Regions from separate parts of the Lutispora sp. genome, predicted to be linked through region 1. Evidence: riboswitches for the same ligand, from Rfam matches in the RefSeq annotation. Region 1 holds a riboswitch; each other region holds the start of a gene.

Evidence for each region. A riboswitch is a leader RNA that binds a small molecule or an ion and turns the genes downstream of it on or off. The one in region 1 is predicted to bind molybdenum cofactor.
Region 2: linked by a shared signal. The riboswitch ahead of ACESM9_RS01205 (4Fe-4S dicluster domain-containing protein) and the one ahead of ACESM9_RS12325 (NADH-dependent [FeFe] hydrogenase, group A6) in region 1 are both predicted to bind molybdenum cofactor.
Region 3: linked by a shared signal. The riboswitch ahead of ACESM9_RS07915 (alkaline phosphatase family protein) and the one ahead of ACESM9_RS12325 (NADH-dependent [FeFe] hydrogenase, group A6) in region 1 are both predicted to bind molybdenum cofactor.

Annotation. Positions count from the first base shown of each region.
Region 1 covers NZ_JAWLCK010000102.1:1,023-9,161, forward strand. The annotation lists gene ACESM9_RS12290 (ABC transporter substrate-binding protein) at 1-1,058, shown strand, start outside; gene ACESM9_RS12295 (FecCD family ABC transporter permease) at 1,058-2,065, shown strand; gene ACESM9_RS12300 (ABC transporter ATP-binding protein) at 2,074-2,853, shown strand; gene ACESM9_RS12305 (winged helix-turn-helix domain-containing protein) at 2,850-3,188, shown strand; gene groES (co-chaperone GroES) at 3,516-3,800, shown strand; gene groL (chaperonin GroEL) at 3,818-5,446, shown strand; gene moaC (cyclic pyranopterin monophosphate synthase MoaC) at 5,559-6,062, shown strand; molybdenum cofactor riboswitch at 6,212-6,330, shown strand; gene ACESM9_RS12325 (NADH-dependent [FeFe] hydrogenase, group A6) at 6,426-8,139, shown strand, end outside.
Region 2 covers NZ_JAWLCK010000003.1:47,254-59,143, forward strand. The annotation lists gene ACESM9_RS01200 (aldehyde ferredoxin oxidoreductase family protein) at 1-831, opposite strand, end outside; gene ACESM9_RS01205 (4Fe-4S dicluster domain-containing protein) at 825-1,310, opposite strand; molybdenum cofactor riboswitch at 1,386-1,495, opposite strand; gene ACESM9_RS01210 (GNAT family N-acetyltransferase) at 1,751-2,206, shown strand; gene ACESM9_RS01215 (GNAT family N-acetyltransferase) at 2,280-2,822, shown strand; gene ACESM9_RS01220 (bis(5'-nucleosyl)-tetraphosphatase) at 2,854-3,312, shown strand; gene ACESM9_RS01225 (hypothetical protein) at 3,376-4,404, shown strand; gene ndk (nucleoside-diphosphate kinase) at 4,515-4,919, shown strand; gene ACESM9_RS01235 (exonuclease domain-containing protein) at 4,927-5,670, opposite strand; gene ACESM9_RS01240 (S66 peptidase family protein) at 5,843-6,847, shown strand; gene ACESM9_RS01245 (hypothetical protein) at 6,860-7,600, shown strand; gene ACESM9_RS01250 (hypothetical protein) at 7,650-8,156, shown strand; gene ACESM9_RS01255 (VanW family protein) at 8,228-9,046, shown strand; gene ACESM9_RS01260 (LysE family transporter) at 9,041-9,625, opposite strand; gene ACESM9_RS01265 (lactate utilization protein) at 9,868-10,497, shown strand; gene ACESM9_RS01270 (zinc ribbon domain-containing protein) at 10,572-10,967, shown strand; gene ACESM9_RS01275 (MATE family efflux transporter) at 10,991-11,890, opposite strand, start outside.
Region 3 covers NZ_JAWLCK010000041.1:4,947-16,836, forward strand. The annotation lists gene ACESM9_RS07915 (alkaline phosphatase family protein) at 84-1,055, opposite strand; molybdenum cofactor riboswitch at 1,110-1,229, opposite strand; T-box leader at 1,522-1,736, shown strand; gene ileS (isoleucine--tRNA ligase) at 1,780-4,884, shown strand; gene ACESM9_RS07925 (asparagine synthase) at 4,939-5,136, opposite strand; gene ACESM9_RS07930 (TetR/AcrR family transcriptional regulator) at 5,234-5,899, opposite strand; gene ACESM9_RS07935 (glycine/sarcosine/betaine reductase component B subunit) at 6,199-7,524, shown strand; gene grdH (betaine reductase selenoprotein B) at 7,538-8,860, shown strand; gene ACESM9_RS07945 (BCCT family transporter) at 8,881-10,353, shown strand; gene ACESM9_RS07950 (DUF3842 family protein) at 10,512-10,925, shown strand; gene ACESM9_RS07955 (uridine kinase) at 10,912-11,490, opposite strand; gene ACESM9_RS07960 (ECF transporter S component) at 11,493-11,890, opposite strand, start outside.

The DNA of each region.
Region 1 (8,139 bases):
CTAAAAAGTTTTCAACAAAAATTTTAGCATTATTTCTTATACTTACCATGGTAATATCTATGGCTGGTTGTACAACACAAAAGGTCAATGCTCCTGATACACAGGTACCAGCAGAATCTGACTCAGAGGAAAAAACCGAAATAAAAATAACAGACCATCTGGGCAGAGAAATAGTTATCGGTGAAAAGCCGGAACGAATAGTAAGTGTGTATTACATAACCACATCTTTGCTTATAGCTCTTGGATTGGAGGATAGTGTAGTGGGCATAGAGACAGGTGCTGACAAAAGACCTATTTATTCACTGGCTGCCCCTCAGTTTAATCAGCTTCCAAACGTAGGCAGTCCAAAGAACTTTGATTTAGAGGGATGCATAGCTCTAGAACCAGATCTGGTAATATTGCCCATAAGAATGAAGGATGCGGTGGAAAATCTCGAAAAACTAGGAATAAATGTAATTGCAGTTAACCCGGAGAATATGGATCTGCTAAAGGAATCCATAGATATGATAAGCAAAGCTACAGGAACAGAAAATACTGGTGAAAAATTGAAATCATACTATGATGATAAACTTTCAGAAATAAAGAGTCTTATTGGGGAAGAAGGCAAGACAAAAGTTTATATAGGAGGAAACAGTGATTTTCTTTCCACTGCAACAAAGAACATGTACCAAACTTTTATGGTAGAAGCTGCTGGAGGCATCAATGTAGCTTCGGATATAGATGATACCTATTGGGCAACCATCTCCTACGAACAGCTTCTGACCTATAACCCGGATGTTATAATTGGAGTTCCATCTGCAGCTTATACCAAGGAGGATATTTTAAAGGATGAGAGATTAAAAGCAGTTAATGCTGTGCAAAAAGGTCAAGTGTATATGATGCCTGATGCCTTTGAAGCATGGGATTCACCAGTACCATCAAGTATTTTGGGCACCATGTGGCTTACAAGCGTTTTATACGGAGATAAATACCCTTATGAAAAATTCACAGAGGATACAGCTTATTTTTATAAAGAATTTTATGGTATAGAGATTAATAAAGAGGATTTGACAAAATAATGAGAGATGAAAGTTTACCTGAAAATATAAATGATAGGGGCATAGGTAAATACATAGTCATTGCTGTGCTGTTTGTGTCTGTATTTTTTCTATCCATAGGCACTGGGAAGTACCCTATATCTGTCAGAGATATAATTGGTATTGTTACAGGGGGAGAAGTGGAGGATATGGTGAGAACCGTTTTTTATACCCTCCGCCTCCCAAGGACCATAATGGTCATTATATCAGGGATAGGACTTAGCATAGCAGGCAGCATATATCAGATAATCTTTAAGAATCCCTTGGCTAGCCCGGATATTATAGGAGTGGCATCTGGAGCTAATTTAGGTGCTGCCATAGCTATTATATTCTTAACAGGTGGAACCCTGAGCGTAGCAATTAGCGCTTTTGTAGGAGGGGTTGGGGCAGTTTTTGTCGCCCTGGGTCTAGCTAAGCTGTCCAGGGAAAAAGGGGTGGTTACCTTTGTCCTTGCCGGCATAGTCATAGGTTCTATTGCCCAGGGAGTCATAATGATGATGAAATACCTTGCTGATCCTGAGAAGGAGCTGGCAACCATGGAGTTTTGGGCTATGGGAAGCTTTGCATCCGTCACCGCTGATAAGGTATTGACTATGTTGCCTTTATTTTTAATAGGAATTATTGGTATTATTCTGCTCAGGTGGAAGATAAATGTACTGTCCTTAAGCGATGAAGAAGCCAAAAGCCTGGGAGTAAAAGTAGAATCAGCCCGCTGGGCTGTAATCATATTTTCCACATTGATAGTGGCCAGTATCATATGCATAACAGGGCTAATTGCCTTCATAGGTCTTATAGCTCCTCACATAGCCAGGATGATAAGAAAAACCAATGATTTCAGTACTACCATATTAAGCGGCTTTATAGGTGCCATACTCCTTGGCTTTGCAGATTGTCTTGCCAGGAGTATAGCCGGCAGCGAAATACCAATAAGCATTCTCACCACCTTTATCGGGGCACCGTATTTAGCATATCTCATGAGTCGTTATTAGGAGGAAATATGGATATATTAAAAATAGAAAATATAAAGGCAGGCTATGATAATAAAATAATATTGGATGACATAAGCTTTTCATTAAAACAGGGAGAATTGACTGCTCTTTTAGGACTCAATGGTGCAGGCAAAACCACACTGTTGAAGACAATCAGCGGTCTTATAAAGCCCATATCAGGTAAATGCATTATAAAGGATGTGGACTGTTTTTCCTTTGATGAAAAGCAAAGGGCAAGGCATATCAGCTTTATGCCCCAGAGAAACAGCATAATATATAACACCAAGGTGATAGATGTAGTATTGATGGGCATAACTCCCTATCTGGGTATGTTCGCCTCTCCTACGAAGGAGCATAAGAAACTTGCCTATGATATACTGAAAAAGATGTCCATGGAGAAGTATGCCTATGCCAATTTTCTACAACTAAGCGAAGGACAGAAGCAGCTTGTTATCATATGCAGAAGCCTTATGCAGAATGCAGAGATTATGCTCTTTGACGAACCTGACAGCGCATTGGACTATAATAACAGACATATGATGCTATCCTGTATAAGGGATTTGATAAATAAAGAAAGGCGTGTAGGGCTCATAACCCTCCATGATCCAAATTACGCCCTCAACTACTGCGATAAAATAATATTTTTGGAGGACGGTAAGATACTGGCAGAATTCGATACCAAAGATGTAGATAATATTTTTCTCCATAAAATGTTTACCAGAATATATGGTAAAATAGATATAATAAGGCATAGAGAAAAATATGTGATGGTGAGGTTGGATGCATGAAACCAGGATATAGTCTCTGGATAAAAAATGATAACGGCGATAAAGTATTTGGGCAAGGACCTTATAGGCTTTTGCTTCTCGTAGACAATTTAGGCTCTTTGAATAAGGCTGCAAGTGAAATGGGAATGGCTTATTCAAAGGCATTGAATATTATAAAGAATGCTGAAGAAGAATTGAATATGGAACTTCTGGAAAGGGAAATAGGGGGTGCCAAAGGGGGAGGCTCAAAGCTTACCAAGGAAGCCAAGGAGCTTATTGACAAATATGAAAGATTCAGAAATGCGGCTGTGGAAGAAATAGAGAAGATATACGAGGATATTTTTTGTAGAAAATGAATGAATTAGATACTATTGGCTATACTAAAAAAGGCTTGTATTGTAATAGTTAAATGATAGAGAGCCTTTTTTAGTATAACCATTTTGTTTTTTTTGTGAAATCAAAGGAAATTCAAATATAAATAAAGAAAAACAATGCAATTAAGCAATAATTTAAATTAATAGAAGAAAATGACCAAAAAACCCAAGAAAATGCGAAATTATAAATTTGCGAAGAACTAAACCATTAATTATTATTATATTGTAATTAGCACTCATCTTAAGTGAGTGCTAATAATAAGGGATACATACAAATTTTGTATAATAAAAACTTAAGGAGGGTTATTGATGAATATCAAACCACTTGGAGACAGAGTTGTTATTAAGGTATTGGAAAATGAAGAAACAACCAAAAGCGGCATAGTATTACCCGGTACTGCAAAGGAAAAACCAATGCAGGGCGAAGTATTGGCCGTTGGTTCAGGAGAGTTAGTTGACGGTAAAAAGATACCCCTTGAATTAAAGGTTGGCGACAGAGTAATATACTCTAAATATGCTGGCACAGAAGTTAAGATTGATGGGGAAGAATACTTGATCCTCAGACAAAACGATGTATTAGCAATAGTAGAATAATAAGGGAGGGTAAATAAATGGCAAAACAGATCAGGTTTGGCGAAGATGCAAGAAGAGCTCTTGAAAGAGGAGTAAATCAGCTGGCAGATACAGTTAAGATAACATTAGGACCCAAGGGAAGAAATGTTGTATTAGACAAGAAATTCGGTTCTCCCCTTATCACCAATGACGGTGTAACAATTGCGAAAGAAGTAGAACTTGAAGATCCCTTTGAGAATATGGGAGCTCAATTGGTTAAGGAAGTTGCAACAAAGACAAACGATGTAGCAGGTGATGGTACAACAACAGCTACATTGCTTGCTCAGGCAATAATAAGAGAAGGTTTGAAGAATGTTGCTGCAGGAGCAAACCCAATGGTATTGAAAAAGGGTATCAATAAGGCTGTAGCTACTGCGGTAGAAGAAATCAAAAAGTTTTCCAAGCCAATCGAAAATAAATCTGCTATAGCACAGGTTGCCTCCATATCAGCAGGAGAAGAATCCATCGGAGAAATCATTTCCGAAGCTATGGAAAAAGTAGGCAAGGACGGAGTTATAACTGTAGAAGAATCAAATACTTTCGGTACAACTCTGGATGTTGTAGAAGGTATGCAGTTTGACAGAGGTTATGTATCTCCTTACATGATCACAGATACAGAAAAGATGGAAGCTGTACTTGATGAGCCCTATATACTTATAACTGATAAGAAGATATCAAATATCCAGGATCTTCTTCCAGTATTGGAGCAGATAGTTCAACAGGGCAAGAAGCTTTTGATAATCGCTGAAGACATCGAAGGCGAAGCTCTTGCTACATTGATAGTAAACAAATTAAGAGGAACATTTACTTGCGTTGCTGTTAAAGCACCTGGCTTTGGCGACAGAAGAAAGGCAATGCTTGATGATATAGCTATACTTACTGGCGGACAGGTAATATCCGAAGAATTAGGCTTAGATATTAAAGAGACAAAGCTTGAGCAACTAGGAAGAGCAAGACAGGTTAAGGTTCAGAAAGAAAACACTATAATCGTTGACGGTGCTGGAGATGCTAAGGAAATAAAAGATAGAGTAAAACAGATTAAGGCTCAGATAGAAGAAACTACTTCCGACTTCGATAGAGAAAAGCTTCAGGAAAGACTTGCAAAATTGGCTGGCGGTGTAGCAGTTATCAAAGTTGGTGCTGCAACAGAAACAGAACTTAAGGAAAGAAAACTGAGAATCGAAGACGCTCTTGCTGCAACAAAGGCTGCAGTAGAAGAAGGTATAGTACCTGGCGGCGGAGTTGCTCTTGTAAATGCTATAAAGGCTGTTGAAGAATTATTAAAGGATGCTCATGGAGATGAAAAGACAGGTATTCAGATCATAAGAAGAGCTTTGGAAGAACCAGTGAGACAGATTGCAGAGAATGCTGGACTTGAAGGTTCTGTAATAGTTGAAAAGGTAATGAACAGCGAAGCAGGAGTAGGCTTTGATGCATTGAATGAAAGATATGTCAACATGATTGAAGCAGGTATAGTTGACCCAACAAAGGTTACAAGATCAGCACTTGAGAATGCTGCATCCATCGCTTCAATGCTTCTTACAACTGAGAGCGTTGTAGCAGATCTTCCAGAAAAAGAAAAACCAATGCCCGGAGCAGGAATGGGCGGAGACATGGGAATGTACTAAGATAGATAATAGCTGCGTTATTTGACGCAGCTATTTTTTTGGTTTCTTATATAGTATTATTGCCTCCAAGAAGTATAATATTAGGTAGAAGTATAAATTGGAGGTAAATGCTTTGGAAAGATTATCTCATACAAATAAAAAAGGCTATACCAGGATGATGGATATATCTGAAAAGAATGAAAACATAAGGGAAGCCATAGCTCGAGGCTCTATCTATATGAAAAAGGAGACCCTGAGAGCCATAAAAGAAGGAAAGATAAAAAAAGGAGATGTGCTATCTGTAGCCCAGGTAGGTGGCATTATGGGTGCAAAGGGCACTTCCAGCATAATACCCATGAATCACGGAAGCAATATTTTCAGTGTGGATTTGGACTTTAAAATAGATGGAGAAAACTGCAAAATAGATATAGCTGCCATAGTAAGAACCTATGGAATGAGTGGAGTAGATATGGAAGCCCTGACGGCTGTATCTGCTGCAGCCCTTACCATCTATGATATGTGCAAGGATATGGATAATGAGATGTTCATATCCGATATACATATGGTAAAAAAGTCTGGAAGTCCATCTGGGGATTTTTACTTTACCGGCTCTGATAAAAGCACTTCATGTAGCTAAGAGTAGGAGTACCTTATACAAGTGACTGTCCATATAATAAAAACGCAACCACAGAATAAATATTTGACAGAACACGATAGAAGTAGTAAAATAATTTATGACAATGTGATAATTTTAACAATATACATATATGCAATGCAAGATGATAATTAATTGAATAACTCCGAATCTGTAAACCTAAGGAGTTATCTATGGCTTGCAGATCGATGGGTGTGGATAGAAATGTTCATGCCTCCTGTGTTTGGAAAGGAGTAGTATCAGCTGTATACTTTATAATTGGTATATAGTAGTGTTAAGTTTGTGAAAAACTCCTTTTACAAGGAGTTTTTATTTTTCTACTTTATTATAAGGGGGATAAGCATAATGGACATGGTAAACCTGACAATTGATGGTATCAAGACCCAGGTTCCCAAAGGTACAACAGTCTTGGAGGCAGCAAAAGGTTTAAACATTAATATTCCTACACTTTGCTTTTTAAAAGATATAAATGAAGTTGGAGCTTGTAGAATGTGTCTTGTTGAGGTTAAAGGAGCAAGGTCTTTGCAGGCTGCTTGTGTACTTCCTGTTGCAGAAGGCATGGAGGTAAAGACATCTTCAAAGGCCGTTAGAGAAGCTCGAACCACCGTACTTAAGCTTATACTAGCCAGACATGAAAGGGAATGTCTCACATGTTCTAGAAACCTGAACTGTGAGCTACAGAAGATGGCCGAGGAAGCAGGCATAGATGCTGTAGATTACGAAGGTGAGAAGATCGAATATAAAGTTGATATGGCATCACCTTCAATAGTCAGGGATCAGAATAAGTGCATACTCTGCGGAAGGTGTATAAGTATATGCAAAAATATTCAAGGTACAGGCGTTATAAACTTTGCAAATAGGGGTGTAAACACTACAGTAACAACTTCTTATGGAAGAAGCCTTTCTGAAGTTGCCTGTATTAACTGTGGTCAATGTATAAAGGTATGTCCTGTAGGTGCCCTTAGAGAAAAAGATGACAGAGATAGAGTATGGGAAGCTTTAGAGAATGACCAACTTTATGTAATCGCCCAGACTGCACCTGCTGTTAGAGTTGCATTGGGTGAAGAATTCGGATTGCCGGTAGGCACAAATGTAGAAGGAAAAATGGTTTCTGCTTTAAGAAGATTAGGGTTTGATAAAGTTTTTGATACTGATTTTGCAGCAGACTTGACTATTATAGAAGAAGGAACAGAACTCATCAGCAGGATAAAAAACGGAGGGAAGCTCCCGATGATAACATCCTGTTCTCCTGGTTGGATAAAGTACTGTGAGCATTACCACAATGATTTTATTGACAATTTATCAACATGTAAATCCCCTCATCAGATGTTGGGAGCTTTAGCAAAATCCTATTATGCAGAAAAGATGAATATTGATCCTAATAAAATATTTGTGGTATCAATAATGCCTTGTACAGCTAAGAAGTTTGAATCAGGTAGAGAAGAATTGACTGTAGACGGATTGAGAGATGTGGATGCGGTATTGACTACAAGGGAATTGGCTAAGATGATAAAAGAGGCTGGGATAGATTTTAAAGCTTTAGAAAATGATAGATTTGATAAAGTGATGGGTGAGTCTACAGGGGCAGCGGTTATATTTGGAGCAACAGGCGGTGTTATGGAAGCTGCTTTAAGGACAGTGGCAGATATATTGGAAGGTAAAGATCTGGATAATATAGATTATACTCCTGTAAGAGGCTTGGAAGGAATAAAGGAAGCGACTGTAAAGATAGGAGATCTAGATGTTAATGTTGCTGTTGCCCATGGAACCGGCAATGCAGGAAAATTATTGGAAAGAGTAAGAAATGGAGAGGCTGATTATCATTTCATAGAAGTAATGGGGTGCCCTGGGGGTTGCATAAATGGAGGCGGACAGCCAATTATAATGGATAAGGAAAAGACTGAAGAAGTATGCAGGTTGAGAGCTCAGGGGTTATATGATATAGATAAAGCTATGCCAATGAGAAAATCTCATAAAAACCCTGAAATTAAAGCTTTGTATGATGAATATCTTGGGGAAGCAAATGGACACAAAGCACATCATCTGCTTCATACCCATT
Region 2 (11,890 bases), on a different contig from region 1:
TAAAGTTTCTCCCGAAGTCTCATCTGCATGCTCAAATATGCCACCGTCTTTCCAGTTTCTTGTTGGGAGACCGCCGCTCTGGTTCAATATATTCACAAGTATTTCTGTACCATAGGTTGGCAATCCTCCACCTGTTACAGGATGGTCTTTAAGCATCTTTCTGCTCTTCTTGCATATTTCCAAAAATTCCTTAGGTTTTGCTACCTGAACTGATTTTGAACCCTTTACTGCAACAGCCTTAAGATTTTTAGAACCCATAACAGCACCAAGACCAGACCTTCCTGCAGCTCTATGCTTGTCGTTCATAACCGTGGCGAATAATACCAGTTTTTCTCCGCCGGGTCCTATGCAGGCGACTCTTGCATCGTCACCTACTTCTTCCAGGAGCATATCCGTGGTCTCAAATACATTTTTGCCCCACAGGTGTTCTGCATCTCTTATTTCCACTTCATCATCATTAATGTATAGATAAACGGGCTTTTCTGATTTTCCTTCAAATATTATTCCATCGTATCCGGCATACTTAAGCTCGGGACCGAAATGGCCACCGGAATTGGATGCACCTATGGTTCCTGTGAGGGGTGCTTTAGCAACTACTTCATATCTTCCGCTGGATGTGGCCAGAGTACCAGTAAGTGGACCTGTCATGAATATAAGTTTATTGTCGGGGCTGAAGGGTTCCACTTTGGGATCCACTTCATTCATGAAGTATTTGGTGCCTAAGCCTCTTGCACCTATATATTTCTTGGCATCTTCCAGGTTTAGATTTTCCTTTTTTATGGTCTTGTCAGTCAAGTTTACTCTGAGAAGTTTTCCTGTAAAACCTAACATTGCTCATACACCTCCCCAAACAAATCCTTGAACTTTTCACCCATTTTTTTCTTTTTGTTCAGATTTGCAGGTGTAGCTTCTTTATACTGTATTGCTCCTGAAGGACAGAATTCTGCACATTGTGGATTTCCTCCACACAGGTCACATTTGATTAGCTTTTTCTGAGTAGGACTAAAGGTGATGTTGCCAAGAGGACATGCGCTTATGCACATTTTGCAGCCGATGCACTTTTGGATGTCGATTATGACTGCATCCTTTTCATCTCTCACGATTGCTCCCACAGGACAAACCTTCATGCAGGAAGGATCTTCACACTGCATGCACATGATAGGAACTGCTATGGCAGCCTCATCATAGGCAAATACAGACACGGCAGCTTGTTTCGGATTGAATTCTTCCATCCTGTTGAAGGAGCAAATCAGCTCACAGGTTCTGCAGCCGATGCACTTCTCTGGAGAGATCATCAATACCTTGCTCATCCTTTGCTGACATCATATCGATGCCAGCTTCACCTCCTTTTTCTCAATATAAAAGTCCATCTGTTTTGGCAATACTGCACCCACAGATGGACTCCTTTGCACAATGGCAGGTATGGGCATTTCTCCCCATGCCCTATCGTTCCAAGTCCTTCATCGGGCTCTTGGAATCGGAGTCTATATACAATTAACGATTGTGTATATTTATTTACTTATTCTACATATATTAGTAAACTCCTTTAAATATGACAATAAAATTACAAAATTGGGACAAGTGGCATAAATGCATGATAAATGAGGTTTGATCTGTCGTAATTAGAAGAGTATGTAAATTGACATAGCAAGTATTAAAATATTATGGTAAAATTTAGGCATATATTGATAAAGCAATACTGGAGAATATGGAATAATCATAGAATTATATGAAATAAAAGGAGAAAGAAATGATTAAGAGACTTAACCTAAAGGATATGAAAACAGCAAATCGTGTAATGGATTTGCAAAGAGCCTCATATAAAATAGAAGCCCAGCTTATAGGCTTTTATGAGATACCAGCCTTGAAGGAGACCATAGATAGTTTGCAACAATGTGATGAAATTTTTTATGGATACCATATAAATGATGTTCTAGCAGGTATAATTTCATTTAAAGTTATTGACGATGTATTAGATATACACAGAGTTGCGATATATCCGGACTTTTTTAGAATGGGTATAGCAAATAAACTTATTAACTTTGTAGAAGAAATAAATAGCAATATCAATAAAATTATTGTATGTACTGGCAAGGATAATCTTCCCGCTGTAAATTTATATTTAAAAAACGGTTATAAAAAGAAAAAAGATATTGAGGTGAAAGATGGGATTTATATAACGGAATTTGAGAAAATACTGAGGTAAAAATCATTTCATAGTTCTTGAACTATATGCAATATAAATCAAGTAGATATATTTACGGGAGGGGGTTAACTATATGTTCAGGCATGTCGTTGATGAGGATGTAGAATTAAGACTGCTTGATAATAATCATGCAATGGCAATGTTTGAGTCAATTAATTCTTGTAGGTATTATTTGAGAGAATGGTTACCCTGGGTAGATGGTACCCAAACAATAGAGGATGCTATAGGGTTTATCGAAATGACAAAGAAACAGTTTGCATCAAACGAAGGATTTCAGGCAGGAATATGGTACAAAGGGGAGTTTGCAGGAGTAATAGGCTATTATGGAATCAACTGGTTTAATAGATCGGTAAACATAGGATATTGGCTTGACAAAAGATATGTGGGTAGAGGCATAATGACAAAAGCATGTAGAGCATTTATTGATCATGCTTTTAATGTATACAACTTAAACAGGGTAGAAATCAGGTGTGCTGAAAAGAATTATAAAAGCAGAGCTATTGCTGAAAGACTGGGCTTTACAAAAGAAGGCATTATAAGAGAAGCTGAATGGCTATATAGTCATTATGTTAATCATATCGTTTATGGAATGTTAGCTTCCGAATGGGAAGAATGATATATACATCATGGCGATGAGGGGAGTTATTATGAAATTAGAGAAATCGTGTGGAGCTATTGTTTATAGAAAAATAAATAATGATATAGAATTTTTAGCTATTAGAAGCAATTCACCGGACAGACACTGGGGGTTTCCCAAGGGACATGTTGAAGGTAAAGAAACTGAAGAGGAGACTTGCATAAGGGAGGTATATGAGGAAACAGGGTTGGTTATAAAACCCCATGAAGGATTCAGGGAATATGATAAGTATAAAGTAGCTGAAAATACATATAAAGAAGTAATTTTCTTCATAGCTGATGCAACAACTCAAGAGGTAGTGATAGACCAGGATGAGGTTGAAGAATATAGATGGGCGCCATTTCAGGAGATATATGATTTACTCACTTACGATAGTGGAAAAGTCATATTAGCAAAGGCAAAGGATTTTATAGATAAATTAGAACAGAATTCAGGAATTACAAAATTATCCAATAGCAGTAGGAAGTAAGACAAATGATAGTTTGAAGTTAAAAGAAAAATGCAAAAAGGTTTATGGAGAAAGGAAACCTATATGAATGAAACAATAAGATATTTGTTAGATAGTGCTTGCCCTTCAATAAAGTATAGAGTAAAAAAAGAAATTCTAAATGAAATGAGTTCTGATGAAGAGGAGCTATTACAAAGCCAGATTTTAGAGGACAAGCTTGTCCAGGAGTTTATAGAAAGGCAGAGTCCAGATGGTTGGATAGAGGAGGACTTTCATAGCGAAAAAGGAGTAGAAACTGCTATCAGATTATTATCGGAAAAGGGTGTCTTGCCAAATCAACCTTCTCTTAAAGGAATGCTTGGAGAGTTGGAGAGAAGAGAGGACACCTTCGACAAAGGATGCTTATTTAATATTGGTAAAATACTGGATCATAAATCATTTGGAGGTTCAAAGGTTATAAGAGCTGCTACCTTTGCTCACGCAGGAATAGAAGATAGACATTTTGTTAAAGAGCAGATAGAATGGGCTTTGGATAAGCTTAAGTTTGTATGTTCAGTTTCTGCTATAGATGATATTGCAATACATTATAAGGATAAACTGGTCTTTATGGATGGAACCAAATGGCCTTGTATATATGACCTGAGGCTTCTTGCATATACAAAAGCTTGGAGAAGTGAGGAAAATAAAGAAATAGTTGTTGATTCTATTAAGAGAATGGTAGAGTTGTCACCTATACCATACATACATGTTTTAAAAAGAAATCAACTAATAGCACCAGCAGCATTTTGCATGCAGGATTTTAACCCTGATGTCAATGTGCTCAAAGATTCGGAGTGGATGATGTGGTTTCATAGGATGGAGATATTGGCCAGACTTGGAGTAACCAGTCATATTAAAGAACTAGAGCAACAGATTGACTTTTTAGCTAAGCTTTTAAGAGAAAACAACGGCATATTCAACAAGAGAATGAATCATTATTACTTTACAAAGTGGAGTCCATATTCAGGATTGGCATTGGAAAAGGATTGGAGGACAGAAAAAAGGCGTATATGCGATTTAACATTCAGAAGCCTGCTAATATTACATTATTCCGGATATAAAGATTATAATTAGCATCTACTATTGAATTTGAATGTGAGCAGCAAAATAATTGGTATATTATAGCATAATGTCTGGTAATAATCCTATACATAGGACGTGAATTTTGCAGAAAGGATGATACTATGGAAAGAACACTGGTACTTATAAAACCTGACGCCATGGAAAGAAAACTGATGGGGGAGATAATATCTATCTATGAGAAAAAGGGATTTAGTATATCAGCACTGAAGATTGTAAAGCCAACAAAGGAAATGGCTGAAGAACATTATGCAGAACATAAGGGTAAACCCTTCTACGAGCCCCTAGTGAATTTTATTACAAAAGGAGAGGTCTGCGCTGTAGTAATGGAAGGTGAGAACATTATTGATGCTGTAAGAAAATTAAACGGAGCCACAGATCCATTAAATGCAGAACCGGGTACAATCAGGGGCAGGTATGCATTATCCAAATCAGAAAATGCAGTTCATGCATCTGATTCAGTTGAAAGTGCCGAAAGAGAGATAAAAATCTGGTTTCCGGAGCTATAACTCTTTATTATTTCAAAAACTGGCGAGTTTTTCCCATGTGATAGGCAAGCTTGATCATTTCCTGTTCTACTTTGGATATTTTACGAGCATACATTTTTTCAAACTGCTGTATGAGCTTGTCATAATCAATTTCTCTTTTGTGTTGCCTTGGCTTGACTGGCACATAGGATGGATCATAGAAACAAGGCTCAATAGATGGACTGTTTATCTTCTTTAATATCTCAGCAGTATAACAAGCATCAAAAAATGCATTATGAAAACTATATATAACAGGAATATGAAGAGCTTCGACAGCATTTTGCAGTCGGAGCAAGTTTTTTGTTGGGAGACCAAAATATTTAGATACATAGGGCTGAATATTAATGTACTTTTTAGGTAGACATTTAGAATCTAGATTATGGTACTCCACATTTTTAAATAACTCTTTTATATCAGACATTCCCCAGATGCAAAACACAGAATCTGGATCCCTTATAAACTCCACAAAATGTTTATAAACCTCAGGAAATGCTTGTTCTTTTACAAGTTGTTCTGTAGTAATGCCTGTCAACTCAGTGATAAATGAGCTTACTTTTCCGTAGATAGTTGGTTTCACAAATCTGTTAAAGGAAGCAACTCTAATGAAATCAGAATCCAGTTTCACAGCACCAATCTGAATTATTTCAAAGGGATATTTGGACCATTTCTTTACGGTATCTTGCAAAGAAGAGAAATCCTGATTAAATTCCATATCAAATACTATATAATGCATATCAATCTCCTTAAACATTTTAAAATAAAATTCGTCTAAATACATGATAACACTATTTCACACTGAATATGCTATGTTGATGAAAGGTAGAAAAAACCAAATGGGTGTGATACAGTTTAGATATATACACATAGAACACTATATTTATTGCTGAAATAAAGGGGAGTCAAATATGAGAAAATTGGAGATGGGAGATACCATTGGAATATTTTCGCCATCATCGCCTATAACATATACTGTACCAGAAAGGTTCCATAGAGCAAAAGCCTATTTGGAAGCTAAAGGTTTTAATATAATTGAAGGAGCCTTGACAGGAAAACAGGATTACTACAGATCCGGCACTATAAAAGAAAGAGCAGATGAGCTGAATCAGCTAATCAGAAATCCTGAGGTAAAGTGCATTATGTCTACTATAGGAGGGATGAATTCCAATTCCATACTACCATATATAGATTACGAAGCTTTTAGAAAAAACCCAAAGATAATTATAGGCTATTCGGATGTTACCGCCATACTCCTGGCAATATATGCGAAAACCGGAGTATCCACCTTTTATGGGCCTGCTTTGGTAGCTTCTTTCGGAGAATTTCCATCCTTTGTAGATTATACTTATGAATATTTTAGAAATATGTTAATTGAAGATGTAACATTGCCTTATGAATTCCCAATGCCAGAATACTGGACAGATGAATACATAGATTGGTCACAACAGGACAGAGAAAAGGAGAAGAGAAAAAATCAATGGATAACTGTTTATGAAGGCATTGCAAGAGGAAGGTTGATTGGAGGTAATCTCAATACTATGACGGGCATATGGGGCAGCCAATATATGCCTGAAATAAAAGAAGGAGATATACTTTTCATTGAAGATTCCCTGGAGGACGCAGCTACAGTGGAGAGGAGCTTTTCTCTATTAAAGCTCAATGGGGTGTTTGATAAAGTATCCGGAATAATATTAGGAAAGCATGAACTTTTTGATGATATGAAAACAAGCAGGAAGCCTTATGAAATACTATTGGAGGTTTTAGGTGAAAGGCAGCTTCCTTTCATGGCAGACTTTGACTGTTGCCATACCCATCCAATGCTGACATTGCCAATAGGAGTTGAAGTTGAATTGGATGCCACCAATAAGAAAGTAAAAATGCTATCGAGTGTTTTTGATGGTAGTACAATATGAAAGGAGAGTACAATGATAATTGAAAGAATCAGGGAGATGAATCGGAAGAATATCTTTTTAAAAATTGTATTACCTGCAATTCTGGTAATAATATTGATTTTTTATTTCAGAGCTTTTTTCACCAAAGGTGTTTACTTTAATAATACGTTTCTAGTAAAAAGCGTTGTAGGAGCCGAAAGACACTATATGGGAAAAAGTAAGCATGGTGGCATACATATAACTGTAAAAGGACTGGAGGATACACACGACAGTATCGAAGTTGTTTATAGACTTCCTGGCAATGTAAACAGGCAATATACTGTGATGCTAAACCATGAAAATAAGTGGTATCCCAGCATTGAAAATATTATAGACAAAGACGGCAATATTATCTTCGAAGGTGAGTATAAAAAAGGGCAACAATACATGGTGGATAAAAACGGTAAGCCTTTATTTAGTTTTGATATTACAGCATTGAGAAATGTAGATATAGCTTATGATGAAAGCTATAAAGTACCCCTGAAGAATATCGCAGAATTTGCATTCTCTGAAACGGATACTTTCAGGGGGGAAATCCACTATTTGATATATGCAATAATTTTGTTTTTTGTGACTTGGATTGATTATAAGTATCCTTTGTTCCTCTTTAAGCTTAATTACTGGCTGCATGTGGAAGACCCAAAACCATCGGAGTTTTACCTGACTATGCAGAAGATATCCTATGTTGTTTTTCCTATAATTGGAATTATTTTAATGATAGCTGCAATATACTAGGTGGACGGAAGGAGATTGATATATTTATAGAATGTGGGAGATTGGGGTTATGAAGAATAGATTTTATAATGCTGTTATATTTACTATTATAATAATTCTGTTTCTATCATCGGCGGTTCATGGAAACTCATCCTGGCACTGGGTGACTACAAGTCCTATGACGGTTTTGCCCTTCGCCATTATATTTACACTTATTATTGAAACAACTTCTGTGGTTAAGGTTGGAAGTATGGCAGACACTAGAAAAGTACTGAAGGTTGTAGGTCTAGCAAATTTAATGTCTTTTCTTGCACCATACTTGGAACGGGCATATAGATTCAGACCCGTAGCGGGAGGATTTTCTTTATCTGCTGCCTTTAATAAAGGGCCATATTATATGATACTAAGCGGCTATCTATTCCTAACTATTCTTGTAGAATTACCAGTAGTATATTATTTTCTAAGCAAAGAAACGTCAAATAAAAAGAAATTAATTGCAGCAATTATTTTGTCTAACATCATAACCACCTTATTGGTGGCTGTTTGTGAGCGGATGATTTGTATTGGAAGATGGTAAAGTACTATATTATGTCTTGCACATTTGGAGGTAGAGGTATATTGATAAAATATAGCCATGACAAACTAGCAATGAGGCCTAAAGTCCGATCAAGGCTAAGAATCTTTCTTGGTAAAAAATATTATACATATAGAAGGTATTTGGATTGGTACTTTGGACGGAAAAAGTATGCATCAACAAAGGATGATAATCTATTGCCCTATGTATATTTCAGCCACAAGACTCCTACTCTGAGAAAGCTTAAAGATGTAGATATGTGGTATCAGTATAATAAGATTATCAATCTTAATATAGCCTTAAAGAGGCTTAATAATATAATTATAAAGCCAGGTGAAACATTTTCTTACTGGCGGATGATAGGTAAGCCCACCAAAAGGAAAGGCTATGTAGAAGGCATGGCTCTTTTTTATGGAGGATACAAAGCTGAAGTAGGAGGAGGTCTATGTCAATTATCCAATCTTATATATTGGATGACCTTGCATACTCCTTTAACAGTGACAGAGAGATATAGGCACAGCTATGATGTTTTTCCTGATTCCAACAGGACTCAACCCTTTGGAAGCGGTGCAACATGCGTATACAACTATAGAGATTTGCAGATATACAATGGAACTGATGACATCTATCAGCTTCACTTGACCTTAAGCCAGGAAGAACTGGCAGGAGAATGGAGAACAGAGAAAGAACCTTGTTTTAAATATGAAGTATATGAAAAGGAACACTCAATTAGCCACGAATACTGGGGAGGTTACATAAGGCACAATGTAATATGCAGGAGATGCTATGATATGGATGGACAGTTGTTGAATGATGAGTTTATAACAGAAAATCATGCTCTAATGATGTATCAACCTTTTCTGGAGGAATGTGCAAGTACCCGGCTTTTATAGGAACAAGGAAACGGCAGAATATACAAGGAGCAATGCCATAATAGTATTGACAACCCTCATATTTTTCACAAGGAATCTTTGGAACACAGAGCCGAACAATCCCCAGCAGCAATTTGATACAAATGCAGTAAAGGCTAGCAGCACAGCAAAGCCTGCAATTACTGGGGCAGACTTATAATAAGGTACTATGAAAGCAGAAACAGTTGTAATAGCATAAATGATACCCTTTGGATTTACAAACTGGAGAAGCAATCCCCATATATACTTATTTGTGTTTTTTGTATTATCTTCCTCGCTATTGGGTTTGCTGGTATATGTTTTCCAGGCAAGCCACAGTATATAAGCGGCACCAACATAAGTCATAATTGACTGAATAGATGGGATAAGATTGAAAAGTGTGATGCTAAAAAGGCCGCATAGAGTAAATATAATAAAAAAGCCTGTAAACACACCTGCATTAAATGGTATGCTTTTTTTAAATCCATATCGGCTGGCATTTGACATAGCCATTATATTATTAGGACCAGGTGTGAATGTGGTAACGATTACATAGGATATAAAAGCTGGGATACTAGGCATAATATTTACCCCCATATTTTTCAATAAATCTTTACTGATATTATATCAGATAATTATGATTTGGTTATGTATTATTTTGCATATAAATAAATTTATTAATATATAAGGAATGAGAAGATATTAATGTTATAAAAGGAAATGATATAAAGATTGCTGATGTAAACAGCAGCGAAATGAAAAAGAGGCCATAGAAAAACTAAGCAGAGTTTGATAACTAGCATAAAATTAGGCAGGGATATTGAATGGATAATATAAATAAGGTTATAGGAGCACTAAAATCCAATAGATTTCATGTCTGGTTTGCCAATGATAAAGCGGAAGCAGAGAGAATCTTCTGGGAAGAAATATTCTATGTGGCAAATCCAAAGGTAGTCGCCTGGGGAGATTCCCTCACGCTCCATTTATTGAAAATTATACCCAGAATCAAAGAGATGGAGGATGTTGAGCTGATTGAAACCTTTGGCAAGGATTTGACTTGGAGAGAACAGATATATAATCGCAAGAAAGCATTATCCAGTGATATGTTTTTGACAGGAACCAATGCAGTTACTGTTAAGGGGCAGCTGGTGAATGTTGATATGATAGGCAACAGGGTTGCAGGAATTGCATTCGGTCCTAAAAATGTGGTTATATTTATTGGGGTCAACAAGATAGTAGCTAATCTTGATGAAGCAATGGATAGGATCAAATCCACCGCTGCGCCTATGAATGCAATTCGCCATACAGACCTGAAAACTCCCTGCCAGGTGACTGGAAAATGTATGGATTGCAGCAGTCCTCAGAGACTATGCAATACCTGGACCATAACCGAGAAATCCTATCCTGTAGGAAGAATAAAGATAATATTGATAAATGAAGCCCTTGGATACTAATATTATCTCTATGGCAACGTGTCAGAAAAATGATATAATATATCTGAAAAACTAATGGATTTATGGAGGATAATATGTTTTTCATAGGTATATTTGGAATACAGAACAAAGAAAAAGAAATAAAATATTTAAATAATATATCCTGTAACAGTTGCAATAGTGAATCAGGAGCAAAGCTTATAAAAAGCTACAATTTCTTTCACTTTTTCTTTATACCTCTATTCAAATGGAATGAGAAATATTATGTCATATGCAGCAACTGCAGTGGAATATTTGAAATACCACAGGAAAAAGGGAAGAGGATTGAAAATGGAGAAGATGTGGAGATAACATATTGGGATCTGAAGACTGTTGAAACCGGGCATTACAATTATGGCTATACAGCAGGCAGCAAATGTTCCCATTGTGGCAGAACAGTAGAACCTCACTTTGAATATTGTCCGTACTGTGGAGCAAGGCTTAGAAACTAATTAGGCAGGGGAATTTCCCCTGCCTATACTAATGTCTTATCATATATATTCTTTTTCTTATAGAGCACTACATTGAATAGGAATCTGAATACTAAATCTATGCACATTACTACCCATATACCTACTATAGGGAGCTTTAAAAGATAAACTACTACTAAGGTGAAAGGTACTCTGATACCCCAAAGTCCTGTACCGGCTACCAACATGGGGATGTTGGTGTAACCTGCACCCCTCATGGCTCCTACCAATACATGAGAAGCATTCTGTGGCATCTGGACCAAACCCATGAGAATGAGATATATGGCTCCTAAGCTTATTACTTCAGGGTTATCTGTAAGTAAAGCCATCATGGTTTTAGGGAAGAACACCAGTATTGTTACACTAATGGATGTTATGGCCATAGAACCTTTCATTATTTGCTTCAGGTATATTTTAGCAAGCTTTTTATCGCCAGCTCCTAATGCCTGTCCTATGAAGGCGGTTGCAGCTATTCCAAAGCCTACAGACGGCATATAGGATATGGATTCTGCCTGAAGTCCTAGCTGATGAGCTGCAAAAGCTGTTTCACCATAGGTAAGAATAGATCTGGTAAGTATTATTGCAGCCAATTGCCAGAACATGGACTCCATGGAAGTAGGAAGTCCCACTCTGTAGACAGACTTTATTTGTGCCAAATCAATGCGGAAGAAGTCCTTATTTAAATATGAATTTAGTATTCCATTCTTATTCAACAATACATACAAGCCAATCATACAAGCAGCAACCTGTGATAAGGCAGTTGCTATAGCTGCACCTTTGATACCCATAGGCTTAAAGCCTAAATTGCCGAATATCAATAGATAACCTAAGACTATATTTATTATATTCATGATCATGGTTATGATCATGGGTGTTTTTGCATTGCCCATACCCTGGAGCACGCC
Region 3 (11,890 bases), on a different contig from region 1:
TACTCTTTAGTGTTTTTAGTGAAGTTTTAGTGCCTTTTAGTGGTTTCAAAAAACCTCCGTGTAAATCCGTGGTTATCTCAGTGCTAATCCGTGTTCTTCAAGAACAGAGTCCAAATAGGAATAAACAAATCCGATTCTGAGAAGCTCCCATGGGCGCCTCCCTCACCTTCATCATGCATGCCATGATCTGATGTTATGATCACATCTCCATTAAATCTACCCAGGAGATCTTTTATATAGGAGTCTAAAACCCCAAGCTGGGCCAATGCTTCATCTGAATTTGGACCATATTTATGACCAAAATCATCATAGGAATGGAAGTGTACCAATAACACATCAGGAGGGTTTTTTAGCTCCTCCAGAGCTTTATTGTATATTTCATCATCTATGGTACCGTTATTGTTTTCATCTATATTAAGAATGGTTTCCACCTCATCTATGATGATTTTTATGTTGCCTTCTATAACCTTTGAAGTTTTACCCATCTCCGCTGCTTTATCAAATATGGTGGGAATCTCCAGTGGCTTCTTCTCTCTATTATGTATACCTGTATATTTGGGTGTGGTTCCGGTAACCATAGCTGCAAAGGTTACATCGGTTATGGTGGGATAAACTGTCAAAGCCTTCTCAGCTATGCCTGTTGATTCTAAGCAAGGTATAATACCTAAGTCTATAGCTTTCTTATATAAGTCATAGCCCAAGCCGTCTATATATATTATTAGAACTTTATTATCATTATCAAGAGATTTTAGCGCCATATCTTTTATTGATATAATACTTTGAGTGGGTGGATTTTCAACTATACCAATGGGATTATTAAGTGTTTGACTATCTGTTGTTACCATGGTGCTGCCGAAAATACTTTTTCTTATGCTCTCAATGCTATTTGTATAAATAATATCGCCGTCTTCAGTATACACAGCAAAACCGGATGTTTGGTATTCCTCATTATTGAGGATAGGCAAACCACTGGTATCTGTTGGCATGAAGAATATTATACCGGTAAAAAAGGATAATATAGCTATGAGAGATAAAAATAGAAATTTTTTATTCATAATTATGTTCCTTAATTATCATTTTTGGATAAAATAAAAAGCAGTCTAAAAGGAAACTGCTTCTTGCTGTTTCCTTTCCAAAATGAGGAGGCATAAACATTTCTATTTATACCCTGCCGGTTATGCGCCATATTATATAAACTTAGGCACCATAACTCGGAAACGCTTAATTAGAATGATTCTACATTTGTTTATGATTTCCTTCAAGAAACATAAATTGTTTCATTTTATAGACTAATACATAGTATGGAATAAGAAAGGTTTCCTATTGAAGCATTTATAACGACCAAGGAAACCTTTCTTGAAATCCATTACGGAAAGTTAACACTAAGGTAGATTTATACTTTCCTATGGATTATAAGAAAGGTTTCATATTATATTAATAATTAATATTAGTTAAAGACTAAGTATTGACAAAATGTATTCAGTTGGTGTACAATGTAGCTTAATTGTGAAAAAAGCTATTTGAATGGCCATGAAGAGGACAGTAGCAGGAGATGATGCATTCAGAGAGATAATCGTTTGGTGAAAGATTATTTGCAGAGCTCTTGACGAAGATCACCTTGGAGCCGGATGCTCGAAGCTCAGTAGGGTATTCCGCAGTAATGCGTTAAATTTACCGAGTGACAGCCTGTTTTGGGCTGTAATGAGGGTGGTACCGCGTGTCCAAACGTCCCTATGGTTTTTGCCATAGGGTTTTTCATTTATACAAATATGCAAGGAGATGAGTCTAATGAAATTTAAACCTCTTTCAGAGAAACCGGTAGCAGAGAGAGAAAAACAAATATCCGAGTTTTGGAAAGAAGTAGACATTCTCGACAAAGTGGTTGCAAATAGAAAAGGAGCAAAACCCTTTATATTCTACGAAGGACCTCCAACAGCTAATGGCAGGCCTGGCATACATCATGTAATTGCTAGAACTTTGAAGGACTCTGTATGCCGATATCAAAGCATGAAGGGCCATGAGGTCAAAAGAAAAGCAGGCTGGGATACTCACGGACTGCCTGTTGAAATAGAAGTTGAGAAGGAACTGAAGCTTTCCAGCAAGCAAGAGATTGAGAATTACGGAATAGCAGAGTTCAATGAGAAATGCCGTGAGTCTGTATTCACATATGAAAAACAGTGGAGAGAAATGACTGAGAGAATGGGATACTCCATAGATATGGATAACCCTTATATAACACTGGACAACGACTATATAGAGAGCGAATGGTGGATACTGGACAAATTTTTCAAAGAAGGCCTCATGTATGAAGGCCACAAGATATTGCCCTACTGCAGTCGCTGTGGTACAGGCTTGGCTTCCCACGAAGTAGCTCAAGGTTATAAGGAAGTAAAAACCAATACTGTAATAGTAAAGTTTAAGAGAAAAGATGCGGATGAATACTTCCTGGTATGGACTACCACACCATGGACTCTTCCATCTAACGTGGCATTGACCGTAAATCCTGAAGAAACCTATCTTAAGGTTAAACAGGACGATACAATATATTATGTAGAAAAACATCTTTCCAAGAAGGTTCTGGGAGAAGATTTTGAAGTATTGGAAGAGCTTTCAGGCAAGGATCTAGAATACATGGAATATGAGCAGCTGATGCCCTTTATAGAAGCTGACAAGAAAGCATTTTATGTAACCGTTGCAGATTATGTAACTACAGAAGACGGTACAGGTATAGTTCATACTGCCCCTGCCTTTGGTGAAGATGACTATAATACAGGCAGAAGATATGATCTTCCCGTATTCCAACCTGTTGATGAAACAGGTAAATTCACCACTACACCCTGGGAAGGCCAGTTCGTAATGGATGCGGATTTGGATATAATAAAATGGTTGGCTCAGGAAGGTAAGCTTTTCAAGAAAGAAAAGATGGCCCACAATTATCCCCACTGCTGGAGATGCCAGACACCTCTATTATATTATGCTAAGCCCGGATGGTATATTGAAATGACAAAACTTAGAGACCAGTTGGTAGAAAACAATAGTAAGGTTGAATGGTATCCGGACTTTGTAGGAGAAAAAAGATTTGGCAACTGGCTGGAAAATGTAAATGACTGGGCTTTATCACGAAACAGATACTGGGGAACACCTTTGAATATCTGGAAATGTGAATGTGGCCATATCACTTCCGTTGGTTCCAGGAAAGAGTTAATTGAAAGGGCCATAGAAGAAATAGACGAAAGTATTGAATTGCACAGGCCTTATGTAGACCAAGTTCATCTGAAATGTGATAAATGCGGCGGCACAATGACAAGGGTTCCTGAGGTAATTGATTGTTGGTTCGATAGTGGTTCAATGCCTTTTGCACAGCATCACTATCCCTTTGAAAACAAGGAAAACTTCCATGAGCTTTTCCCTGCAGATTTCATATGCGAGGGTATAGACCAAACCAGAGGTTGGTTCTACTCACTTATGGCCATATCCACCTTTGTAATGGGAACTTCCCCTTACAAGAGGGTATTGGTAAATGATTTGATACTGGATAAGGACGGCCATAAGATGTCAAAATCCAGAGGCAATACAGTTGACCCCTTTGAAATGTTTGACAAATATGGTGCCGATGCATTGAGATGGTATCTCCTTTATGTATCACCTGCCTGGACACCTACCAGATTTGACGAAGATGGTCTTAAGGAAGTCCTCAGCAAATTCTTCGGCACATTGAGAAATGTATACTCCTTCTTTACACTATATGCAAACACAGATAATATAGACCCGAGGGAATTCTTCATAGAGTATAAAGACAGACCTGAATTGGACAAATGGATACTTTCCAAGTACAATAACTTGCTGGCTCAAATCGAATATGAAATGTCTATATATGATTTGACAAAGACAGTAAGGAAGATACAGGACTTTGTCAACGAAGATCTTTCCAACTGGTATATAAGAAGATCAAGAAGGAGATTCTGGGCAACAGAATTAACTGATGATAAAAAGGCAGTTTACAATACAACCTATGAAATACTTGTTGGATTGACCAAGATTATAGCACCTTTCTCACCTTTTATGGCAGAAGAAATGTATAAAGACCTGACAGGCGAATTATCAGTCCATATGGCTGACTATCCAGTAGCGAATAAGGAACTATTGGAACCTCATATAGAGGAAAGAATGGATCTTGTAAGAGATTTGGTAAGCCTGGGCAGAGCTGCAAGAGAAAAGGTAAGAATCAAGGTAAGACAACCAATTGCAGAAGTATTGATAGATGGCAAATATGAAGAATTGATAAAGGATCTTGTACCTTTATTCCAGGAAGAGCTAAATGTAAAAGAAGTAGTATTTGCAAAGCATCTTGATGAATATATGGAATTCAGCCTGAAGCCAAACTTCAAGGTTGCAGGCCCCATATTTGGTCCAAAGATAAAACTATTGGGTAAAGCTTTGGCAGAAGTTGATGGAGCAGAAGCAGTGAAGAAGCTGGAAGCAGGCGAAACTCTCAAGCTTACTGTTGATGGAGAAACCCTTGATGTGGTTAAGGATCATGTTCTCATCACCATAACAGCCAAGGAAGGTTTCACAGTAGGCATGGAGAATAATCTGTTTGTAATACTGGAAACAACCCTTACCCAGGAACTTTTGGATGAAGGCTATGCGAGAGAGTTTATATCCAAGGTTCAGCAGATGAGAAAGAACAATGGCTATGAAATGTTGGATAGAATAAAAATATTCTACGATGGCGATGATGAAATAGCAAACGCAGTCAACATCTATGAAGATTATATAAAGACAGAAACATTGGCAGATGCAATAGAACGGGTCGAGGATGATAGCTTCGAGAAACAGGATCTTAATGGACACAATACAGGAATGAAGCTGGAAAAAGTATAGAATAAAGCTTTATAAAATAATTCATGCGGGGCATACTAGCCCCGCATTTCCAATCTAAGATCTTCCGTTTTGAAAAAGGTCTATGCTGCCGAGAGCGATATGGGCGAGACCTAAACCGATGAGGCCTGCTCCTATTGCTACTCTTGTATCCCTTTTGGTCATACCATGCCTACGCATGTCTCGGACCCTCATTGCGGTACCTGTGGCTGTAACTGCAGTACCAAGTAATGCAGGGATCAATCCTTCACGCATAAAATACCTCCTCAATATGAAGATTTAGATTTGAAAGTAGTTTTTGATATTTTATACGATAATATACTATGATCCATTGAGAACCCTACCTGTTGAATCAAACACAAACTCCAAAGGATATAAAAACTTGCTTTAAATAAAAGAGGGTTTTTTCTTTGGCTTCTTCTGCTGAATAGTTGGTCTGGCCTTTGACAAGTCTTGTAAGCAGACCTTGATATATGAGTATTACCATTTCGTTTAATTTATCTATATCTTCTACTTTTATATAACCTGCATTTATGCATGGTCTGAGCAATGTAAGGTTTCTTTCATATATATCCTGACCAAGAAGCATTGGTTTTATGTCTTCCTCCATGTCCTCTAATTCTTCAGGAAATATTGAATAATAGTCCTTTATAGAATTGTTCAGTTTGGTACTGTGTCTTCCAAAGAATATCTCATAATAAATTTTTGGCATGCTGTAAGAGTGACGACAAAAGCACTCCCATACCTTAAGATACCTTTCTATGGGATTTTTGGCGCTCTTCATATGGCATTTAAGGTCGTAAATATAGTCTTTGAGATAACTTAATGATGCGTAGAAAGTCAGGTGCTCCAAATCATCAAAATAATTATATAGTGTAGCACTATTATAGCCTGCTATGTCTGCCACTTCACGGGCAGATAGAGCTTCTATGCCTCTTTCATCTATTATCTGCTTGGCGGCATCAATAAAATATCCCATCATTCTTCTTTTCTGTAAAGTTTTTTTATCAACGCTCATTATTAATACCTCATTCATTAACTAGAATTCAATAATAATTATAGCATGGGAATTACATATTGAGAAATATAATAATCTCTATAGTTCAGAGGAAGACATAAATTACATTAATAAAAATTGATATAACTAATTGTAATAGAGTCTTTTTTATTGATTTATAGAAGAAACAAGTGAAGCTATTATAAATACGTTTAATAAATAAACATGTTTACATTACAAACTGTTTTGTGTTACAATTAAAATGTTACAAAAATAACATACTTATGCTATTAAAAAATGGCATTGAGAGGAGTGCAAAAATGAGACTGGAAATTGGAAATTTCTATGTAAAGGACATCGTGTTTGGTGCTAAAACAGAATTCAAGGATGGTCTTTTGACTATCAATAAAGAAGAAGCCCTGGGCGTTGTTTTTGAAGATGAACATATTACAGAAGCGGATCTTCATATTGTTAAACCCGGAGATATGGTTCGTCTGGTTCCTGTCAAGGAAGCTATTGAAGCGAGATGCCGTGTAGGTGGAGGTCCGGTGTTCCCAGGAGTGACTGGAGAGCTTATGCAGGCCGGAGATGGCAAGATTCATGCTCTTAAGGATTCAAGCATACTCGTAGTTGGAAGGCACTGGGGTGGTTTCCAGGATGGACTTATCGATATGGGCGGCGAAGGAGCAAAATATACTTATTTTTCACAGCTGAAAAATCTGGTTCTAGTTGCAGATACCGATGAGGACTTCGAAAAAAGAGAACAACAGAAGAAAAATCATGCCTTAAGATGGGCAGGTATGAGACTTGCTGAATACGTAGGCAAATGTGTCGAGAATCTTGAACCGGAAGAAACAGAAGTTTATGAACTGGAACCTGTAACAAAGAGATCAGCAGAAGTAAATGCACTTCCAAGCGTAGTTCTTGTACTTCAGCCTCAATCACAGATGGAGGAATTAGGATATAACGATCTGGCTTATGGCTGGGATTGCAATAGGATGCTTCCAACCTTCATGCATCCCAATGAAGTGTTAGATGGGGCTATGATATCAGGTTCATTTATGCCTTGCTCTTCAAAATGGTCAACTTACGATTTTCAAAACTTCCCTATGATAAAAAGACTATATCAAGAGCATGGGAAGACCATTAACTTCCTGGGAGTTATAATGTCAAACCTGAATGTTGCCCTTGAACAGAAGCAAAGAGCCGCTCTTTTTGTGGCACAGATGGCAAAATCTTTAGGCGCTGACTCGGCTATTGTAGCTGAAGAGGGTTATGGAAATCCTGATGCTGATTTTATAGCATGTATAGTTGCTTTAGAAGATGCAGGAGTCAAGACTATAGGTCTCACTAATGAATGTACAGGAAGAGATGGCGCTTCACAGCCCTTGGTTGCTTTGGATGAAAAAGCAAATGCCATAGTATCCTGTGGAAATGTTTCTGAACTGATTGAACTTCCTCCTATGGAAACAGTAATAGGAGAGCTTGAATCCCTAGCTAGAGACGGTCTGTCCGGCGGATGGAGTAATGATGCAATACTAGGCCCATCTGTCAGGGAAGACGGCTCAATTATAATGGAAAACAATGCCATGTTCTGCGGCGATATGGTTGTAGGCTGGTCAACGAAGACCATGAAAGAGTTTTAGGGAGGTGCAATAAATGAAAAAAGCTATTTTATATATAAATCAATTTTTTGGGCAAATAGGCGGAGAAGAAATGGCCGATCATGCTCCTGAGATAAGAGAAGGTTTGGTAGGACCGGCTATGGAGCTTCAAAAACAGCTTGGTGATGAGTATCAAGTTACACATACAATCATATGTGGTGATAACTTCATGGGCTCAAGACAGGAAGAGGCTATAAAAACAATATTGGGTTTTCTTGAAGGAAAAGAATTTGATATATTCTTTGCAGGACCTGCATTCAGAGCCGGAAGATACGGAAGTGCCTGCGGAAACATATGCAAAGCTGTAAAAGAGAAATTCAATGTACCGGTAATAACTTCAATGAATGAAGAAAACCCCGGTGTTGAAATGTTCAAAAAAGATATGTACATTTTTAAAGGCGGAGCAAGTGCAGCCTCCATGAGAAAAGATGTAGCCGCAATGGCTAAATTTGCTATAAAGCTTATGAATGGAGAGGAGCTTCTTTCAGCTGAAGAGGAAGGCTATTTCGGAAGAGGCATAAGGAAGCAGGTATATCTTAACCCTCCTGTAAATGCAGCAGACAGGGTAATCAATATGCTTCTTAAAAAGATAAGGGGAGAAAAGTTCCAAAGTGAGCTTCCGATACCTCCATCAGATTTGGTTCCTATAGCGCCGGCTATTTCACCGGATGAATTAAGCAAGATAAAGGTTGCCATGGTAACCTCCGGAGGTATTGTGCCCGTTGGAAATCCAGACAGGATTCAATCTGCATCAGCTACTAAATGGGGCAAATACGATATTTCAGAGCTTGACGATTTGGTAGAAGGTGAATACATGACAATTCATGCCGGCTTTGATCCTGCTGCAGCCAATGCTGACCCAGATGTTATAGTTCCTTTGGATGCTCTTAGAGCTTATGAAAAGGAAGGAAAGATAGGAGGAGTATACAAGTACTTCTACGCTACAGTTGGTACCGGTACCACACAGGCAGAGGCAGCAAGAATGGGAAGAGAGATAGCTGCAGAGCTTGTAGCTGATGGTGTCAAGGCAGTTATACTCACCTCCACCTGAGGTACTTGTACACGTTGCGGTGCAACGATGACAAAAGAAATTGAAAAGGCAGGTATAACCATAGTGCAAATGGCTAATCTAATACCTGTTGCAAAGACTGTGGGTTCAAATAGAATGGTACCTACAATATCAATACCATATCCTCTTGGTGATCCAAGCTCACCGAAGGAAGTTCAATTCAAGCTTCGTTATCACAGAGTAGGTGTTGCCTTAGATGCTCTCACAACAGATATAAAAGAACAAACTGTGTTCAAAGTTAAAATATAATGAATTGAGAGGATTACCATATGAAGGAAGTTAAAAAAGACAATACGGTATATATTATTTCCTTGATAGTGGTATTTGCCATTGTTGGCTGGGGACTTATAGCTCCAGCCAACTTTGGAAATGCTGCAAATGCTTTATTTAACTATTTAGTGGATAATTTCAGTTGGTTCTATCTCATATCCATGTTCCTATTCGTAGTATTTTGCATTATAATAGGCTTTTCAAAGTATGGAAATATAAAGCTGGGATCGGATGATTCAAAGCCTGAATTCAGTACAGTTTCCTGGTTTGGAATGCTCTTCGGATCTGGAATGGGTATAGGACTTGTGTTTTGGGGAGTAGCTGAACCATTGAATCATTATCTTAGCCCCTTGGGCTTAGAAGGTGCTACAGTAGAAGCAGCCAACTTTGCCATGAAGCAGTCATTTTTCCACTGGGGTATCCATCCGTGGGCAAACTATGCGGTTATAGGTATGGCACTTGCATATTTCCAATTTAGAAAAAATGCACCTGGTCTCATAAGCAGCATCTTCCTGCCACTTATTGGTGAAAAGGGTGTTAGAGGACCTATAGGTAAAACTATTGATATACTTGCAATATTTGCCACAGTAGCAGGTGTTGCTACATCCCTTGGTATTGGAACACTTCAGATAAACAGCGGACTTAACTTCATGTTTGGATTGCCTGCCACAACAATTGTACAACTTACAATAATCGCTGTTATAACAGTTATATATATATGGACTGCTGTCAGTGGAATAGATAAAGGTATAAAAATGTTGTCTGATTTAAATCTGGTTTTGGCATTTGCAATATTGGCATTATCCATAATCGTTGGACCTAAGGTTGCCATGTTGAATTCTCTGACAAACGGGATTGGTAACTATTTTGATAAATTTATTTATGATAGCTTTCATATTGAAGCCTTTGGTGACAACAAATGGATTGGTAAATGGACCATATTCTATTGGGCTTGGTGGATAGCATGGGCGCCATTTGTAGGCACATTCATCGCAAGAATATCAAAAGGAAGAACTATAAAGGAGTTTGTTCTAGGCGTTATACTAGCTCCAACTCTTGCCTCTTTTATTTGGTTTGCAGTATTCGGAACACTAGGCATAAATCTTGGATCAGATGTGGCAGCAGAAGCTATAAAGGTTACGGAAACAGCATTCTTCATAGTCACGAACAAATATCCCTTGGGATTTATAATATCGGTTATTGCAGTATTCCTGTTGGGTACTTTCTTCATAACATCAGCAAACTCAGCAACCTTTGTATTGGGAATGATGTCACAGCAGGGAGATTTAAATCCGACAAACTCAAAGAAAATACTCTGGGGTGTGGTACAGGCTTTGCTTGCATTTGCATTGTTACTAGGAGGAGGTTTGGAGGCACTTCAGACTGCATCCATTGCGGCAGCCTTCCCCTTTGCCATAGTCATGATATTCGCATGTGTAGCATTAGTGAAGGCCTTGAGACAAGAGAAATAACCAGATAGAACCGGCGATTGCCGGTTTTGTCTTTTTGTGTTACAACTATGATTTGGACTAAAGCTGTGTTAAAATTTAGGTAAATAAATCTTCTATGGAGATAATATTGATGCTCAGAATAACATGAAAGGAAAAAACGTAAGAAAGGAGCATGACTAATGAAGATAGTAATAATTGACGGCCAGGGAGGAAGAATGGGAAAAATGGTAGTGGAACAATTGAAAGAAAAACACCCTTCTCTCCAACTGATAGCCATCGGTACAAACAGCATAGCTACTGCAGCCATGATGAAAGCCGGAGCTGACTATGGAGCTACAGGTGAAAATCCAGTGGTGGTTGCAAGCAAAGATGCGGATATAATCATTGGCCCCATAGGTATTGTTATAGCTGACTCCATGATAGGCGAGGTTACCCCCGCCATTGCCATGGCCATTGGACAGAGCAAAGCTGAAAAGATATTGATCCCTGTAAACAAATGCAACAGCCATGTGGTAGGAGCCCAGAACCTGCCTATGTCAGAATATATAAAGCAGGTGGTGGAAATAACCGATGAGCTTATTAAGAACATGTAATTACTAGATCGCATATTTCAGAGATCCTCATCTTTGAGAAGTACTCATTTTCCAAGGGTATCCATTCGTTAAGAAATCGCTGCAGCATATATTTGCCGCTTCTCTCAAGGATTCGTTGACTCTGGGTTTCTGCATCAATACATAGGAAAATCTTAAGATCATAATAATGCCTTAGAGTGGGGTGCATGGAATATACACCCTCCACTATGTTAAGCCCTTTAGGGGAGACTTTGATGTAGTCTGTCAGTCTCCCTTGGGAACAGTCATATATCTGGTATTTGAATTCTTGGTTTTTCTTTAGTTTATCAAGCACCTCATGCTTGAATCGCTCATAATCTACATTTCCCCCAACTTCCTGAATTCTTTTCACCGTTTTCTGCTCAGGACGTAGAAAAAAATCATCCATATGAAAAACATTGCAATCATAAATTTTACTCAAATCATGAGCCAAAGTGCTTTTACCGCTCCCACTATTGCCGTCTATTGCTATCGTTATTTCCTTGCCTTCAGCCAGTAAATTGTCAATTCTATTAAGAATATCAGTACAGAATTGATGTTGGATCATGGTTATGCCACTTTCTTTAGCAGATTGCTTTTCTCAAGAATTAAGTATATTGCAGGAATAAGTATAAGTTGCAGGATGATCCCGGGGAGAGCTGTTACAAAGGCGCCGGCTATAAATGCAGAAAAGGCATAAGATTTCCCTGCAAGACCCATGAGTATTACATTTGAAATACCCAATACAACTCTGCCTCCAAGCATGGCTCCTACAAGGGCAGCTATTACATTCATTCTTTCTGACAATATTCCAATGATAGCACCGTAAGCAGCCAACTCAAGAGCCATGGCGATGCCGACAGGATAAAGAGGTGGCATACCTGTCAGGAAACTGGATATTATAGGAACTATAATTCCTGTAATCATTCCATATCTCCAACCGCATACAAGTCCGCATAACAAGACGG